DNA from 3 places in the Streptomyces sp. NPDC006368 genome. Region 1 is predicted to be linked to each of the others. Evidence: riboswitches for the same ligand, from Rfam matches in the RefSeq annotation. Region 1 holds a riboswitch; each other region holds the start of a gene.
The links. Region 1 has a riboswitch for cobalamin ahead of ABZZ38_RS04770 (cobalamin biosynthesis protein). Riboswitches for the same ligand answer to the same signal wherever they lie in the genome.
Positions count from the first base shown of each region.

Region 2: it holds a riboswitch for cobalamin, as region 1 does, so the genes downstream of both, cobN (cobaltochelatase subunit CobN) here and ABZZ38_RS04770 (cobalamin biosynthesis protein) in region 1, are expected to answer to the same signal.
Region 3: it holds a riboswitch for cobalamin, as region 1 does, so the genes downstream of both, ABZZ38_RS16735 (ribonucleoside-diphosphate reductase subunit alpha) here and ABZZ38_RS04770 (cobalamin biosynthesis protein) in region 1, are expected to answer to the same signal.

Region 1 covers NZ_JBEXQK010000003.1:273,777-279,334, forward strand. Annotated here, with positions in the region: gene ABZZ38_RS04760 (putative cobaltochelatase) at 1-602, opposite strand, end outside; gene ABZZ38_RS04765 (cobyric acid synthase) at 599-2,134, opposite strand; gene ABZZ38_RS04770 (cobalamin biosynthesis protein) at 2,131-3,090, opposite strand; cobalamin riboswitch at 3,199-3,333, opposite strand; gene ABZZ38_RS04775 (hypothetical protein) at 3,474-3,695, opposite strand; gene ABZZ38_RS04780 (inorganic phosphate transporter) at 3,708-4,991, opposite strand; gene ABZZ38_RS04785 (class II aldolase/adducin family protein) at 5,264-5,558, shown strand, end outside.
Region 2 covers NZ_JBEXQK010000002.1:210,987-216,544, reverse strand. Annotated here, with positions in the region: gene ABZZ38_RS02850 (IPT/TIG domain-containing protein) at 1-399, opposite strand, end outside; gene ABZZ38_RS02845 (precorrin-2 C(20)-methyltransferase) at 683-2,170, opposite strand; gene ABZZ38_RS02840 (precorrin-8X methylmutase) at 2,167-2,814, opposite strand; gene ABZZ38_RS02835 (cobalamin biosynthesis protein CobG) at 2,930-4,117, opposite strand; cobalamin riboswitch at 4,136-4,274, shown strand; gene cobN (cobaltochelatase subunit CobN) at 4,308-5,558, shown strand, end outside.
Region 3 covers NZ_JBEXQK010000019.1:51,287-56,844, reverse strand. Annotated here, with positions in the region: gene ABZZ38_RS16735 (ribonucleoside-diphosphate reductase subunit alpha) at 1-2,026, opposite strand, end outside; cobalamin riboswitch at 2,165-2,330, opposite strand; gene ABZZ38_RS16730 (GNAT family N-acetyltransferase) at 2,344-2,853, opposite strand; gene ABZZ38_RS16725 (YbdD/YjiX family protein) at 3,012-3,236, opposite strand; gene ABZZ38_RS16720 (carbon starvation CstA family protein) at 3,233-5,476, opposite strand.

The DNA.
Region 1 (5,558 bases):
ACGGTGAGCCCGAACCGGTCCAGCAACTGCGGCCGCAGCTCGCCCTCCTCCGGGTTCATCGTCCCGACGAGCAGGAACCGGGCGGCATGCCGTACGGAGACGCCCTCCCGCTCGACGTAGGAGGCGCCCATGGCGGCGGCGTCCAGCAGGAGGTCCACCAGGTGGTCATGGAGCAGGTTGACCTCGTCCACGTACAGCACCCCGCGGTGCGCGTCCGCCAGCAGACCCGGCTCGAACGCCTTCACCCCGTCCGCGAGGGCCCGCTCGATGTCCAGGGCGCCCACGAGCCGGTCCTCGGACGCGCCGACGGGGAGCTCGACCATGCGGGCCGGGCGCGCGACACCCGGCGCCGCCTCGTGCGGCCCGTCCGGACACGCCGGATCGGGGGAGTCGGGCGGGCACGAGAAGCGGCAGCCCGCGACGACCTCGACGTCGGGCATGAGCGCCGCGAGGGCACGCACCGCCGTCGACTTCGCGGTGCCCTTCTCACCGCGTACGAGGACGCCGCCGACAGCCGGGGACACCGCGTTCAGCAGCAGCCCGAGCCGCAGGTCGTCCATGCCGACGATCGCGGTGAAGGGGTAATGGGGGGCAGTGCTCATGAAGGCGCTCCGGGTGCGATGAAGGGAAGTCCTGACGGGGGGCCCTGCTCGATGAGCTTCCAGAGCGCGCCGGTGTCCGCGTGCTCCTCGATCAGGTCGCCGAGCCGGTCCAGCTGCTCCTCGCGCAGCGCGCCGAACGACGTGTCGGGCGCCGGGACGAAGCGCCGGCCGGCCGCCGCGGCGACCTCCCGCAGGAACGCCCGCCGGAAGCCGTCGCTCTCCAGCGAGCCGTGCCAGTGCGTGCCCCAGACGGCCCCGACGCGGCAGCCGTCCAGGCTGCGTCCCGCGTCATCGGAGAAGAACGTCTCCCCGCCCCGTACGTCCGCGACGCCGTGGTGGATCTCGTACCCCTCGACCGGCTCACCGAGGGCCTCGCCGACCGGCCGCGCGAGGGTCTTCCCGGGCGCGAACCGCACCCGTACCGGCAGCAGTCCGAGCCCGTCGACCGCACCGGCCCGGGACTCGACGTCGTCATGGATGTGCTCGCCCAGCGCCTGGAAGCCGCCGCAGATGCCCAGCACGGGACGGCCTTCGGCGGCCCGCCGGGCGATCGCGTCCGCCAGGCCCCGCTCGCGCAGCCACGCCAGCGCCTTCACCGTCCCGCGCGTGCCGGGCAGGACGACCAGGTCGGCGTCGGCGAGCTCCTCCGGCCGGTCGACGAACCGCACCACGACACCCGGCTCGGCGGCCAGCGCGTCCACGTCGGTGAAGTTCGACATCAGCGGTACGGCGCAGACGGCGACGCGCAGCACGTCCTCGCCGACCGGCGGCGCGACGACCGACTCCCGTACGGCACCCCGCAGGGACACCCGCAGGCCGTCCTCCTCGTCGATGCCGAGGCCGTGCGCGTACGGCAGGACACCGAAGGTGCGGCGGCCGGTCAGGCCGAGCAGCATGTCCAGCCCCGGTTCCAGCAGCGTCACGTCACCGCGGAACTTGTTGACCAGGTAGCCCGCGATCAGGTCCTGGTCCTCGGGCGCCAGCAGCGCCGTCGTCCCGAAGAACTGGGCGAACACCCCGCCCCGGTCGATGTCGCCGACCACGACGACGGGGAAGCGCGCGGCCCGCGCGATGCCCATGTTGACGATGTCGTTGCGGCGCAGGTTGATCTCCGCCGGGCTGCCCGCGCCCTCGCAGATCACCGCGTCGTACGTGTCGCGCAGCTCCTGCAGGCACTCGACGACCGTGCCCAGCAGCGCCTGCTGCCGGCCGCCGTGGTAGCCGCGCGCGCTCAGCTCGCCCACCGGCTTGCCCATGAGCACGACCTGGCTGGACCGGTCGCCGCCCGGCTTGAGCAGCACCGGGTTCATCAGCGCGGTCGGCTCGACCCGCGCAGCCTGCGCCTGCATGGCCTGGGCGCGACCGATCTCCGCGCCCTCGCGCGTCACGAACGAGTTGAGGGACATGTTCTGTCCCTTGAACGGCGCGACCTTCACACCCTGCCGCACCAGCCAGCGGCAGATGCCGGCCGTGACGACGCTCTTGCCCGCGTCGGACGTGGTGCCCGCGACGAGCAGCCCCCCACCCCTCATGTACGCCTCCGCTTCCCGGCCTTCACGGCCCCCAGGACCAGTCGCCCACCCACGCACACCGCGAGCGTGAGGGCGGTCACCCGGCGCGACAGCCGCGCCGCGCGCTCGATGTCCGCCACCTCGACGGCCCGGCCCCCCGCGTTGAGGACGGGCCGGTGTTCGACGCGCCCGCCGTACGACAGGGTGCCCCCGAGCCGTACGCCCAGGGCGCCCGCGAAGGACGCCTCCACGGGCCCCGCGTTGGGGCTCGGGTGCTTCGCGGCGTCGGCGCGCCAGGCCCGTACCGCGCCGCGGGTGTCCTCGCCCGCCACCGCCGCCAGGGCGGCCGTGAGGCGGGCGCCGGGCCAGCCGGCCAGGTCGTCGAGCCGGGCCGAGGCCCAGCCGAAGCGGCGGTGGCGCGGCGACTTGTGACCGACCATCGCGTCCAGGGTGTTCACCGCCCGGAAGGCGACGAGGCCGGGGACGCCGCCGATCGCGCCCCACACGAGCGCGCCGACCACGGCGTCGGAGGTGTTCTCGGCGACGGACTCGACGACCGCGCGGGCGATGCCGGGTCCGTCCAGGGACTGCGGGTCGCGCCCGCACAGATGAGGCAGCCGCTCCCGGGCGACCTCCAGGTCGCCCGCCGCGAGCGCGCCGCCGATGGCGCGGGCCTCGCGGCCCAGCGTGGTACCGCCGACGACGGCCCAGACGGAGGCGGCGGTCAGCGCGACGGAGGCGGCGCGCCGTCCGCGTACCGCCCGGGCCGCGAGCGCCGCCGCACCGGCCGCACCCCCGGCGCACACCAGGGCGTGCAGCGCGCCCCACGCGCGGTGGTCGCGCCACAGCACGCCCTCCACGCACCCCGCGGCGCGGCCGAAGGCGGCCACGGGATGCCCGCGGCGGGGGTCGGCGAGGAGGAGGTCGGCGGCGAGCCCGGCGGCGGCGCCACAGGCGAAGACATGGTCGCTACGCATCGGATCAGCAGGCCGACACGGTTCGCAGACCTCGGGGACGTACGGCTCTCGACGCAGCGGGAAGGCAGCCTGACATGGCGCAATGTCCTCACTCAGGGTCCGCGCCCTGGCTCGACGTGACCGGCGGCGAAAGTTCCTGACTCATCCGGCCGGGGCCGGACTCACAGTGGCGGGACCGCGCCGGATTCTCACCGGCTTCCTCTCTCCTGCCGCCGTAATGGCCCCGGCAGTCCACCACGCCCCGCGAACGCCCGTCAACTCGCCGTTGACCTGCGGAGGGAGGGTGTGCCGAGACACACACGGCGCACGCCCGGCACGCCGGTGCGCACGACGGCGCCCCCGGAGCGGAGAACCGTTCCGGGGGCGCCGTGGACGTGCCGGGGTCAGGTGACGATCAGGAAGATTCCGTACGCCACCGCCGCGGCGCACAGCGCGAAGCACGCGTAGGCGCCGGTGCGGGCCATGACCGCGGTGCCCCCACTCGCCGAGGCCGTCTCCTGCTTGGAGAGGCCGATGATGCCGAGGGTGAACAGGCCCACCAGTGCGACGGTGGCCAGGAGGCTGACACCGAAGACGGAGCCGAGAGCTGCCCAGTCGATCTTCATGCTGTTCTTTCCTTACACCGTGGCGGCGGGAGCCTGGGTGGTGGACGCCGAGCCGGCGGCCACCGGGGTGGCCTCGCCGACCGGAGCCGGGATGGTGGCCTTGAGGTCGTCGGAGGTGGCCGTGACGGTGCCGGCCGGCGGCGGGGTGACGGCCGCGATGGCGGTGGTCACGACGCCCGCGGGCTCGGCGTCGGTCTCCACCTCGTTGACGTTGGTGTGGTCGACGACCTGGCGGCGGGAGATGAACCAGATCGCGGCGCAGGAGGTGACGAGGAAGACCGCGACGACGGCGACGCCCCAGTCGCCCTGCTTGGTCACGAACTCCGAGGCGGCGGCGACCAGACCGGCGGCGGGCAGGGTCAGACCCCACGCGACGAACATCCGGGTGGCGGTGGACCAGCGGACCACGCCGCCCTTGCGGCCGAGGCCCGCGCCCATCACGGCGCCGGAGCAGGAGTGCGTCGTGGAGAGCGAGAAGCCCAGGTTGGACGAGGCGAGGATGACGGCCGCCGCGCTGGTCTGGGCGGCGAAGCCCTGCTGCGGCTGGAGGTCGGTGAGGCCCTTGCCCATGGTGCGGATGATGCGCCAGCCGCCCAGGTAGGTGCCGAGCGCGATGGCCAGACCGGCGGAGACGATCACCCAGACCGGCGGGTTCGAGCCGGGGGCGAGGGCGCCGGCGGCGACCAGCGCCAGGGTGATGATGCCCATCGTCTTCTGGGCGTCGTTGGTGCCGTGGGCGAGGGAGACCAGACCGGCGGAGGTGATCTGACCGGCGCGGAAGCCCTTGCGGCCGGTCTTCTCGTGGACGTGCGCGCCGGCCTTGTAGGTCAGGCGGGCGGCGAGCATCGCGGCGAGGCCGGCGACCAGCGGCGCGGCGATGGCCGGGATGAGGACCTTGGTGACGACGACGCCGCCGTTGACGCCGGACAGGCCGACCGAGGCGATGGTCGCGCCGATCAGGCCGCCCATGAGGGCGTGGGAGGAGCTGGACGGCAGGCCGACCAGCCAGGTCAGCAGATTCCAGAGGATGGCGCCGACGAGCGCCGCGAAGATCACTTCGGGTTGGATGCCGTCCTCGTTGACCAGTCCGCTGGAGATCGTCTTGGCGACCTCGACGGACAGGAAGGCGCCGACCAGGTTGAGCACGGCGGACATGGCCACCGCCGTCTTGGGCTTCATCGCGCCGGTCGAGATGGTCGTCGCCATCGCGTTGGCGGTGTCGTGGAAACCGTTCGTGAAATCGAACACTAGAGCTGTCACGACCACAATGGCGAGCAGCAGCGTGATGTGTTCCATTTACCCAGGCAATCGTTCGACGTCAGTGGCTCGGCGAACGTAAGCAACCTGAGTGAACGGAAGGTGAACTGACGCGGGCGTCGTGGTGTCCGGCGTTCCGGATCCGTCACGGCCCTCCGAGGGGCGGGCGGCCCGATCCCTTGCCCCATGGGCCCGGGAAGCCGGTTTGCTGCCGCTTCGCGTACTTTCCCGACCGGGGCGCCGGCCCACGGAAGAGACAAGTGTCACCCTGCCGTGACCGCCGTCGCGGGACGGGCTGACAGGATCGGCGCATGACACAGGACGCGATCGAGCGGGCGATCGAGCAGGCGTGGGACGCCCTGGTGGCCACCGCTCGCAGGACAGTGACGGACGGGCTGGTCGTCGGCACCTCCGGAAACGTCTCCGTACGGGTCGGAGACCTCATCCTCGTCACCCCCAGCGGTGTGCCCTACGACCGGCTCACCCCCGCCGACACGACCGCCGTCGACCTCGACGGCACACGGCTGCGCGGCACGCTCACCCCCACCAGCGAGCTCCCCATGCACCTGGAGATCTACCGCCACACCCCGGCCGGAGCCGTCGTCC
Region 2 (5,558 bases), on a different contig from region 1:
GTGCTGGTCGTCGTGGACGACGCGGTGCATGCCGGGCTTCTCGGCGGTGACGGTGAAACAGGCCGTCCCGTCGGAGCCGAGCGACGCCTTGCCGACCGCGGTGCCCGGGTCGTCGAAGGGGGCGAGCGGCAGGGCGGGACAGTCCCCGGCCGCCGGCTCATCGGTGGAGTCCGGCGCCGGGGCGGCGGCGGAGGCCGGTTCGTTCGTCGTGGGCGGAGCCGTGGTGGCCGCCGGCTCGGGTCCGGCGGTGGCGGTGGCGGCCGGCGTGGCCGTGGAGCCGTCGGTGGTCGTCGCCCACGCCGCGCCCGTGGGCAGCAGCGTCGTCAGCACGACCGACAGCGCGAGCAGCAGTGCGGTGTACGGCGCGGGTCTCGCGCCCGTACACGGGTGGTGAGGCATGTCCGGTCCCCCCGGAGCGGTTCAGATGATGGGCGCGCTCCGGCCTGGACGGCGGCGCGACGCTGCGTCACGGCGAGCGCCGGACGCGAGGAGAGCCCACGCACGCGGGTACGCGGGCGTACGCGACATGACGTGTGCACGGACACAATACGCACACGTTTCCGGCCAGGCACCCGAGTATCCGCCACGGGGAGCGGTGACTCCGGAAAGCCCCTTCGTCAGCCCGCGTCGCCGCCGGGACCCGACTACGCCGCCGGGACCCGACTACGCCTCCCGGACCCGACTACGCCTCCGGGTACCTCCGCGGCGTCCACGCCACCCGCTCGCCGTTCCCGCGGCGTACCGCCCGGGTCTGCGAGGAGCCGATCAGCAGCAGGGTGCGCATGTCGACCTCGGCGGGGTCGAGGTCCACGAGGGCGAGGACGCGGACCGACTCCTCGGGGCCGCCCACGTCACGGGCGACGACCACCGGGGTGTCCGGGGCGCGGTGTTCCAGCAGCAGCTCGCGCGCCTTGGCGACCTGCCAGGTACGGCTGCGCGAGCCCGGGTTGTACAGGGCGAGGACCAGGTCGGCCGCGGCGGCGGCGTGCAGCCGCTCGGCGATGACCTCCCAGGGCTTGAGCCGGTCGGACAGGGAGATCGTCGCGTAGTCGTGGCCCAGCGGGGCGCCCGCCTTCGCCGCCGCCGCGTTCGCCGCCGTCACGCCGGGCAGGACGCGCACCGGGACGTCGAGGTACGGGTCCCGGGAGGCGACCTCCAGGACCGCCGTGGCCATCGCGAAGACGCCGGGGTCGCCGCCCGACACCACCGCCACGCGCCGCCCCCGCCGCGCCAGGTCCAGGGCGAACTCGGCCCGCTCCGACTCGACCTTGTTGTCCGAGCCGTGCCGCTCCTGACCGGGGCGTACCGGCACCCGGTCCAGGTACGTGGTGTAGCCGACCAGGTCGGTCGCCGACGCGAGGGCGCCGCGCGTCTCCGGGGTCAGCCACAGCGGACCGGCCGGGCCGGTGCCGACGACCACGACCTCGCCCGTCTCCGGAAGCGCGGGGTCCTCGTCGATCCGGGAGGGAAGCACCGCCACCGAGAAGTAGGGGACCGTGTCCTCGTCGATGTCGGCGAGCGCACCGGTGCGCTCGCCGTCCATCGTGGCGCGCTCGACGTACCGCGCGTCCTGGAGGCGGCCGGCCCGCTCCAGCGCCCGGCGCACCGTGGGGAAGGTACGGCCGAGCTTCATCACCACGGCGGAGTCGGTGGACGCCAGACGGGCGGTCAGCTCCTCCTCGGGCAGCGTGCCGGGAATGATCGTGAGGACTTCCTCCGCCTCGCACAGCGGCTTGCCCAGGCGCGCCGCGGACGCGCTCACGGAGGTGACCCCGGGGATGACCTCGGTCGGGTAGCGGTGCGCCAGACGCTTGTGCATGTGCTGGTACGAGCCGTAGAAGAGAGGGTCCCCCTCGGCCAGCACGGCCACGGTGCGCCCGGCGTCGAGGTGGGCGGCCAGGCGGGCCGACGCCTCCTCGTAGAAGTCGTTCAGCGCGCCCCGGTAGCCGCCCGGGTGGTCCGTCGTCTCGACGGTGAGCGGGTACATCAGGCGCTCTTCGATGTGGTCCTCGCGGATGTGCGCCGCCGCGATCGAGCGCGCGATCGAACGGCCGTGGCGGGCGCAGTGGTACGCCACGACGTCCGCCGACGCGATGACCTCCACCGCCCGCACCGTCATCAGGGAGGGGTCGCCGGGGCCGAGCCCCACTCCGTACAGCTTGCCGCTCATGCCTGGATCTCCGCCTCGTGCGCGATGGCGTTGACCGCCGCCGCGGCCATGGCGCTGCCGCCGCGCCGGCCGCGTACCACCAGGTGGTCGAGGTCCGGGAACGCCGCCAGGGCGTCCTTGGACTCGGCCGCGCCGATGAAGCCGACCGGGATGCCGATGACGGCCGCCGGGCGCGGTGCGCCCGCCGCGACCATCTCCAGGAGGTGGAAGAGCGCGGTGGGGGCGTTGCCTATGGCGACGACCGACCCTTCGAGGCGGTCGCGCCACAGCTCCAGCGCGGCGGCGCTGCGCGTGGTGCCCAGTTCGGCGGCGAGCGCCGGCACGGACGGGTCGGAGAGCGTGCAGATCACGTCGTTGTCGGCGGGCAGCCGCTTGCGGGTGACGCCGCTCGCGACCATCTGCGCGTCGCACAGGACCGGCGCCCCGGCGCGCAGCGCCTCGCGGGCGCGGGCGACGACCCGCGGGGTGTAGGCGAGGTCGCGGACGAGGTCGACCATGCCGCAGGCGTGGATCATGCGCACGGCGACCTGGCCGACGTCGGCCGGCAGGCCCGCGAGATCCGCCTCGGCGCGGATCGTGGCAAAGGACTGGCGGTAGATCTCCGCCCCGTCCTTCTCGTAGTCAAACACTCTGCTCTCGCTCATCTCTTCGTACGGTCACGAGTCACGGTCACGGATTCACGGTCACCGGTTCACGGTCACGGATTCACGGTCACGGGTTCACGGTCACTGGGTGCGCGTACGGTCCGCGCGGCACGGTTCACGCGTCGCGCGTCACGGTCGTCACCTCGTAGTCGCCGCCGGCGGTCGCCACCGCGTCCACCCACGCCCCCTGCGGATGGCCGCACCGGCGCGCGCAGCCCGACCAGTGCACCGGCAGCCCCGGACTCCCGGCGAGCGGGCGCGCGTCCGCCCGCACGTCGGAGAGCGACTTCGCGCAGCCGGGGCGGCCCGTGCACGCGGTCACCCCCACCCAGGGGGAGTCGGCGCGGGTGAGGAACCCGGCCGCGTCCAGCTCCGCCAGCCGCGCCTCGGCCGCCGCCCGGTCCGGGAAGCCCGGCAGCACGAAGCCGCGCCACGGGGTGACCCGAACCTCGTCGGCGGGGAGCAGCGCGCGGAACCGGTCCGTCGTCACGCGCCCGAGCCGGGCCAGGACGGAGACGGTGCGGTCGTCGAGGACGCCCGGCGGGGTGGGCCCGCCGGGCGGGAGCGCGGCGTCCGGTACGGGTTCGGCCGTGAGGGCCGCCCGCCGCAGGTGTTCCGTCACGTCCACGTCCTGCCCCGGTGGCAGCTCCCGCACCCGCCACGCGCCGGTGCCCGCATCCCGGGCCGCCGCGAGGAACGCCTCCGCCGCCGCCAGCGCGGCGCGCGGCGCGTCGGCGGCGGCGACGCGGTACGTCCGGTCCGCGACCCGGAGCAGGGCGCCGCCGTCCGGGGTTGCGAGCAAGGTCACATCGGCGGCGAGCGCCGCCGCGTCCCCGCGCCCGTCGTCGACGGCGAAGAGGAACCGGCCCGACAGCCCCGTCGTCCAGTCCGCGCCGCACAACAGCTCGTCCAGCCGCCGGGCCCAGGCCAGCACGTCCGCCCCGGCGAGCGGTGAGACGACCATGTTCCGTACCCGCTCGTGCCGTTCGGACGCGGGCAGCAGTCCGGCCGCCCGCAGCAGTTCGGCGAGGCCGGCTCCACACCCCTCCCCGAGCCCCCGCAGCTCGATGTTGCCCCGCGAGGTGAGGGAGAGGTGCCCGTCGCCCAGGCGGTCCGCCGCGTCGGCCAGCACCGTTACCTGACGCGGCGTCAGTACACCGGTGGGGACGCGGAGTCGGGCCAGCGCCCCGTCGTCGGCCCGGTGCAGCCGCAGCGCACCGGGGCAGGCGTCACCGCGGTCCCGGACACGGTCCTGTATGTGTGCTTCACCCCGGTCCTGGGGTTTTGGTGAGCTGGGCGGCATGGCGGCGAGCATACGCGCAGCCTCTACTATGCAGACGGCACAGGGTCCCAGGGCCCTAGGGAGGAAGCCCGGTGAGATTCCGGCGCGGTCCCGCCACTGTGAGTCCGGGCGGAAACCGGACGAGTCAGGAACTCCCGCCGTCCTACGACCACCCGGGGCGCGGACACCCCGAGGAAGGCCTGCGCACGCCATGACGCACGCGACCACGCCCGAGGCGACGCCCGCCCCGGCCCCCGCGGCCACGATCCTGCTGCTGTCGCACTCCGACACCGACCTGCTCAGCGCCCGCGCGGCCGGCGGCCCCGTCGCGTACCGGTTCGCCAACCCCGCCCGCACCACGCTCGAAGACCTCCCCGGCCTCCTCGACGGCGCCGACCTCGTCGTCGTCCGTCTCCTCGGCGGCATCCGCGCCTGGGAGGAGGGCCTGGACGTACTGCGCGAGACGGGCAAGCCGCTCGTCGTCCTCACCGGCGAACAGGCCCCCGACGCCCAGCTCATGGAGACGTCCACCGTCCCGATCGGCATCGCGGCCGAGGCGCACGCCTACCTCGCCCACGGCGGCCCGGCCAACCTGGAGCAGCTCGCCCGCTTCCTGTCCGACACCGTCCTGCTCACCGGCCACGGCTTCGAGCCCCCGGCCGCCGCCCCCACCTGGGGCCCCCTGGAGCGCGACCGGAAGAACACCACCGGCCCGGTGGTCGCCGTGCTGTACTACCGCGCCCACCACATGAGCGGGAACACCGCCTTCGTCCACACCCTGTGCGACGCCATCGAGGACGCCGGCGCGCGGGCCCTGCCGCTGTACGTGGCGTCCCTGCGGGCACCCGAGCCGGAGCTGCTCGACCAGCTCGGCGGCGCCGACGCCGTCATCACCACCGTCCTGGCCGCCGGCGGCACCAAGCCCGCCGAGGCCCAGGCCGGCGGGGACGAGGAAGCCTGGGACGCGGGGGCGCTCGCCGCCCTGGACGTACCGGTCCTCCAGGCCCTGTGCCTGACCGGCTCGCGCTCCGCGTGGGAGGAGAACGACGAGGGTCTCTCCCCGCTCGACGCCGCCAGCCAGGTCGCCGTCCCCGAGTTCGACGGCCGCCTCATCACCGTCCCGTTCTCCTTCAAGGAGATCGACGCCGACGGCCTCCCGGCGTACGTCGCCGACGCCGAGCGCGCCGCCCGCGTCGCCGGGATCGCCGTACGCCACGCCCGGCTGCGCCACATCCCGAACGCCGACAAGCGCCTGGCGCTCGTCCTGTCCGCGTACCCGACGAAGCACTCCCGCATCGGCAACGCCGTCGGCCTCGACACCCCCGCCTCCGCCGTCGCGCTGCTGCGCCGGCTCCGCGAGGAGGGGTACGACTTCGGTGACGAGGAGGTCCCGGGCCTCGCGTCCGGCGACGGCGACGAGCTGATCTACGCCCTCATCGAGGCGGGCGGCCACGACCAGGAA
Region 3 (5,558 bases), on a different contig from region 1:
TCCAGGTGAAGCCCTGCACCGAGCCGCTGGACTCGCGCAGCGCCTCGCGGGTCTGCGCGTCCCACACGCCGAGCCGCTTCAGCTCGGCCACCAGGTAGGAGTTGACCTGGAGGAACTCGCCCGACAGCGTCTCGCGCTTGAACAGGTTGGAGACCTGCGGCTCGATGCACTCGTACACGCCCGCGATCGAGGCGATCGTCGCGGTCGGCGCGATGGCGAGGAGCAGGGAGTTGCGCATGCCGACCTCGGCGATGCGGGAGCGCAGGGCCGCCCACCGCTCCGGCCAGTTCAGCTCCACGTCGTAGTGGTCGGGGTGGAGCACCCCGCGCGCCGTCCGGGTCTTCTCCCAGGCCGGCAGCGGGCCGTTGCGCTCGGCGAGGTCGGCCGACGCCTCGTACGCCGCCAGCATGATCCGCTCGGCGATACGCGTCGACAGGGCACGCGCCTCGGGGGAGTCGAACGGCAGCTTCAGCTGGAAGAAGACGTCCTGCAGGCCCATCGCGCCCAGGCCCACCGGGCGCCACTTGGCGTTCGACCGCCCGGCCTGCTCGGTCGGGTAGAAGTTGATGTCGACGACCCGGTCGAGGAACGTCACCGCCGTACGGACCGTCTCGTCGAGCCGCTCCCAGTCGATGTCCCCGCCGGCCACGAACGCGCCGAGGTTCACCGAACCCAGGTTGCACACGGCCGTCTCACCGTCGTCCGTGACCTCCAGGATCTCGGTGCACAGGTTCGAGGAGTGGACCGTGTGGCCCGGCTCGGCGGTCTGGTTGGCCGTACGGTTGGAGGCGTCCTTGAACGTCATCCAGCCGTTGCCGGTCTGGGCCAGCGTCCGCATCATCCGGCCGTACAGGTCACGCGCCGGCATGGTCTTGCGGGCCAGGCCCCTGGCCTCGGCGGCGCGGTACGCGGCGTCGAACTCCTCGCCCCACAGGTCGACCAGCTCCGGCACGTCGGCCGGCGAGAACAGCGACCACTCGGCGTCGGCGTTGACCCGGCGCATGAACTCGTCCGGGATCCAGTGCGCCAGGTTCAGGTTGTGCGTACGCCGCGCGTCCTCGCCCGTGTTGTCGCGCAGCTCCAGGAACTCCTCGATGTCCGCGTGCCACGTCTCCAGGTACACGGCCGCCGCGCCCTTGCGCCGCCCGCCCTGGTTCACGGCCGCCACCGAGGCGTCCAGCGTCTTCAGGAACGGCACGATGCCGTTGGAGTGGCCGTTGGTGCCACGGATCAGCGAACCCCGGGCGCGGACGCGCGAGTACGACAGGCCGATGCCGCCCGCGTGCTTGGACAGGCGCGCGACCTGGTGGTAGCGGTCGTAGATCGAGTCCAGCTCGTCCAGCGGCGAGTCCAGCAGGTAGCAGGACGACATCTGCGGGTGGCGGGTACCGGAGTTGAACAGCGTCGGCGAGGACGGCAGGTAGTCGAGCCGGCTCATCAGGCCGTAGAGCGCCGCCACTTCCTCCAGTGCCCGCACGCTGTCGTCCTCCGCCAGCCCGGCGGCCACGCGCAGCATGAAGTGCTGCGGCGTCTCGATGACCTTGCGGGTGATCGGGTGCCGCAGCAGGTAGCGGGAGTACAGCGTCCGCAGCCCGAAGTAGCCGAACCGGTCGTCACCGGCGGGGTCGATCAGCGCGTCCATCCGGGGAGCGTGGAGCCGTACGAACGCGGCCGTACGGTCCGCGATCAGGCCCTCCCGGTGACCGACGGCCACCGACGCCGAGAACGACACCGCTCCCTGGCCCGCCGCCTCCTCGGCGATGGTCCGGGTCAGCAGCCGGGCCGCGAGCCGTGAGTACGCCGGGTCCTCGGAGATCAGCCCGGCGGCGGCCTCGGTGGCGAGCTCCCGCAGCTCCGCCTCGTCCGACCCGGCGTGCCGGCCGCGCAGCGCGGCGGCGGCGACCCGGCCGGGGTCGGTGTCGGGCAGATCGGCGGTGAGGTCCGTCAGGACCCGCAGCAGCACGGTCCCGGGTCCATCGGTCTCCGCGTCCCTGGCTGTGGCCGGATCGGCTGGCGCGATGGTCACGTGGGGGCTCTCCCTCGCTCGGCTCGGGGCCACCGGCGGGCGGGGCGGGGGAGCGGGGACGCGCCCGGGCACAGGGGCGCACGCACCGCGTCCACCGGCCCATTCCGCGAGGCCCGGACGTCTCGGCGCCCGGGCCGGATGGCCGGACGCACCGTCGGCAGGTCTTCGGACTCATGGGTGCGCAAAGGCAGACCAATACACCGTTGCGGGACAGTTCCGGATTCGCACCGGATTCCCCTGCGGCGACAGCGAGATGAGCATACATGTGGGGGGCGGCCCGTGGACCACCCCCCACATCTTGTGTCGGCGGACACAAGTCAGAGCGCGAGCGCGTACGTGTGGAGCGTGACGCCGGGGATCGGCCGCCAGTCCCGCTCCGGCGTGCGGACGAACCCGAGCCGCTCGTACACGCGGTGTGCGGCGTGCATCGCCTGCTGCGAGGAGAGCACCAGCCGCCGGCATCCCTCCGTCGCCCGGGCCCGGTCCGCGCACGCCCGTACGAGCGCCTCCCCGGCGCCGCGCCGCCGCGCCTCCCTCGCCACCGCGAGCATCCGGATCTCCGCCTCGCCGTCCCGCGCGAGCTCGGCCCACGGCCGGCCGGCCCGGGCGAACGTGACACCGCCCAGCACCCGTTCCGTCCCCTCCGCCTGGCCGACGGCCACCAGCACCTCCGCCTCGGCGGCCCGCCGGGCCACGTCCCGCAGCTCGATCAGGTACTCATCGCTGTCGCCGAAGGCCAGCAGCCCGTCTCCGAGGTACGCCTGGGCGGTGACCTCGCCCAGCGTGCCGTGCTCCTCCGGCCGTACCGCTCTGATCGTGATGTCCATGGTCCGAGTGTGGACGCGCACGGCGACGGGCCGCCGTATTTCCGTCTCCGGAATTACGGCGGCCCGTCGTTCGGTCACTCGCCCAGGGGCGTCCCTAAGCCGTGTCGGCAAAGCTCCGTCTGCCTGGCGGTCGGACGACGCACCTTTGCAGACACTCCCTAGCAGCAGCGGAACCCGTCGCGCGGGTCCGCCTCCCGCGCGTCGGTGCGCCTGCGTTCGAACTCGCGCCGGGTCAGGACCTCGGCCTCGGGGTCGCGGGAGCGGGCGTGGGCGACGTACTTGTCGTACACCGTCTCGCCGGACACCTCGCGCACGTACCAGCGGACCCAGGCCACCGCGCGTCGCAGCCGGTTCCCCGGCCGCGCGGCCACGGACGGCCTCACGCCGAGCCGGTCCCGGCCGGCACCTCGTCACCGGTGCCGCCGTCCGTGCGGATGCCGTCCTTGCGGATGCCGCCCTCGGGGCCGACCCCGGCCGCCACCAGCTCGGCCTTCTCCTCCGCCGTGGGGAACAGCCCGGCCGGGGCGACCAGCTTCGACTCGGTGTACGGAACCTCGGAGAGCTTCACGCCGGCCGGGTCGGTGACCGCCTTGAAGCAGACCCGCCCCGCGTCCGCGATCACCACGATGATGAGGAGGGCGAAGAGGGCGGAAAGGACGCCGTCGACCGTGGAGTTGGTGACGACGGTGTGCATGTCGTCCATCGACTTCGCGGGGGGCAGCACCTGCCCGGAGTCGATGCCCGCCTGGTACTTGTCCCGCTGGGCGAAGAAGCCCACCCGCGGGTCCGCCGAGAAGATCTTCTGCCAGCTGGCGGTGAGCGTCACCGCCACGTCCCAGGCGAGCGGGACCGCGGTGACCCACGCCCACTTCAGGCGGCCCGACTTGACCAGCAGCGTGGTGCAGACGGCCAGGGCCACGGCGGCCAGCAGCTGGTTGGCGATGCCGAACAGCGGGAACAGCTGGTTGATGCCGCCCAGCGGGTCGTGCACGCCGACCCAGAGGAAGTAGCCCCAGCCGCCGACGACGACCGCGCTCGCGAACCAGACGCCCGGCTTCCAGCTGACCTGCCTGAAGGGCTTGTGGACGTTGCCCAGCATGTCCTGGAGCATGAAGCGGCCCACGCGGGTGCCGGCGTCCACCGTCGTGAGGATGAACAGCGCCTCGAACATGATGGCGAAGTGGTACCAGAACGCCTTCATGGCGGTACCGCCGACGACCGCGGAGAAGATCTCCGACATTCCGAGGGCGAAGGTCGGCGCGCCGCCGGTCCGGGACAGCAGCGAGGCCTCCTCGACGTCCGCCGCGGCCTTCGTCAGCAGCTCGGGCGAGACGGTGAAGCCGAAGTTCGTCACCGCTTCGGACGCGGACTGCACGGTCGTCCCGACGACGCCCGCGGGGGAGTTGATCGCGAAGTAGAGGCCCGGGTCGATGATGCAGGCCGTGATCATCGCCATGACGGCGACGAAGGACTCGGTGAGCATCGCCCCGTACCCGATCATCCGGATCTGCGTCTCCTTCTGGACCATCTTCGGGGTGGTGCCCGAGGAGACCAGGGAGTGGAAGCCGGAGAGCGCGCCGCACGCGATGGTGATGAAGACGAACGGGAACATCGAGCCGGCGAAGACCGGGCCGTCGCCGCGGCTCGCGAAATCGGTGACGGCCGGCATCTTCAGGGTCGGCAGGGCGACGAAGACACCGATGGCGAGCAGCACGATCGTGCCGACCTTCATGAAGGTCGAGAGGTAGTCGCGCGGCGCGAGCAGCATCCACACCGGCAGGACGGAGGCGAGGAAGCCGTACACGATCATCCAGATGACCAGCGTGCCCGGCTCCAGCGTGAAGGTGTCGGCGAGGGAGGACTCCGCGACCCAGCCGCCCGCGACGATGGCGAGCAACAGCAGCGCGACACCGATGACCGACACCTCGGTGACCTTGCCGGGCCGCAGCACCCGCAGGTAGACGCCCATGAAGAGGGCGATCGGGATGGTCATGCCGATGGAGAAGACTCCCCACGGCGAGTGCGCCAGGGCGTTGACGATGACCAGGGCCAGCACGGCCAGCAGGATGATCATGATGGCGAAGACCGCGATCAGCGCGGCGGCTCCACCGAACGGGCCGATCTCGTCCCGGGCCATCTGGCCGAGCGAACGGCCGTTGCGGCGGGTGGAGAAGAACAGCGTCACCATGTCCTGGACGGCACCGGCGAAGATCACGCCGACGATGATCCAGATCGTGCCCGGCAGGTAGCCCATCTGCGCGGCGAGCACGGGCCCCACGAGCGGGCCCGCGCCCGCGACCGCCGCGAAGTGGTGCCCGAACAGCACCCGGCGGTCGGTGGGGTGGAAGTCGACACCGTTGTCGAGCCGCTCGGCGGGCGTGGCGCGGGTCTTGTCGACCTTGAGCACCCGGTTCGCGATGAAGCGGGAGTAGAAGCGGTAGGCGATCGCGTACGAGCCGAGGGCGGCCGCGAGCATCCAGGCGGCCGAGATCTCCTCGCCGCGCGAGAGCGCGAGTACGCCCCAGCCGGCCGCCCCCGCCAGGGCGACGAGCGACCAGATGACGATCGACCGCGGAGTGAGGCCCGCTCGTGAGGTGTTGGGTGGTGCCGACGGCTCTTGCATGGTGCACGTCCCCTCGCTGATCACCTGTAATGCGCAGGAAATCTAGGCGAGCGCCTCGTGCAGCGTCACCCCCCGTCCGCAT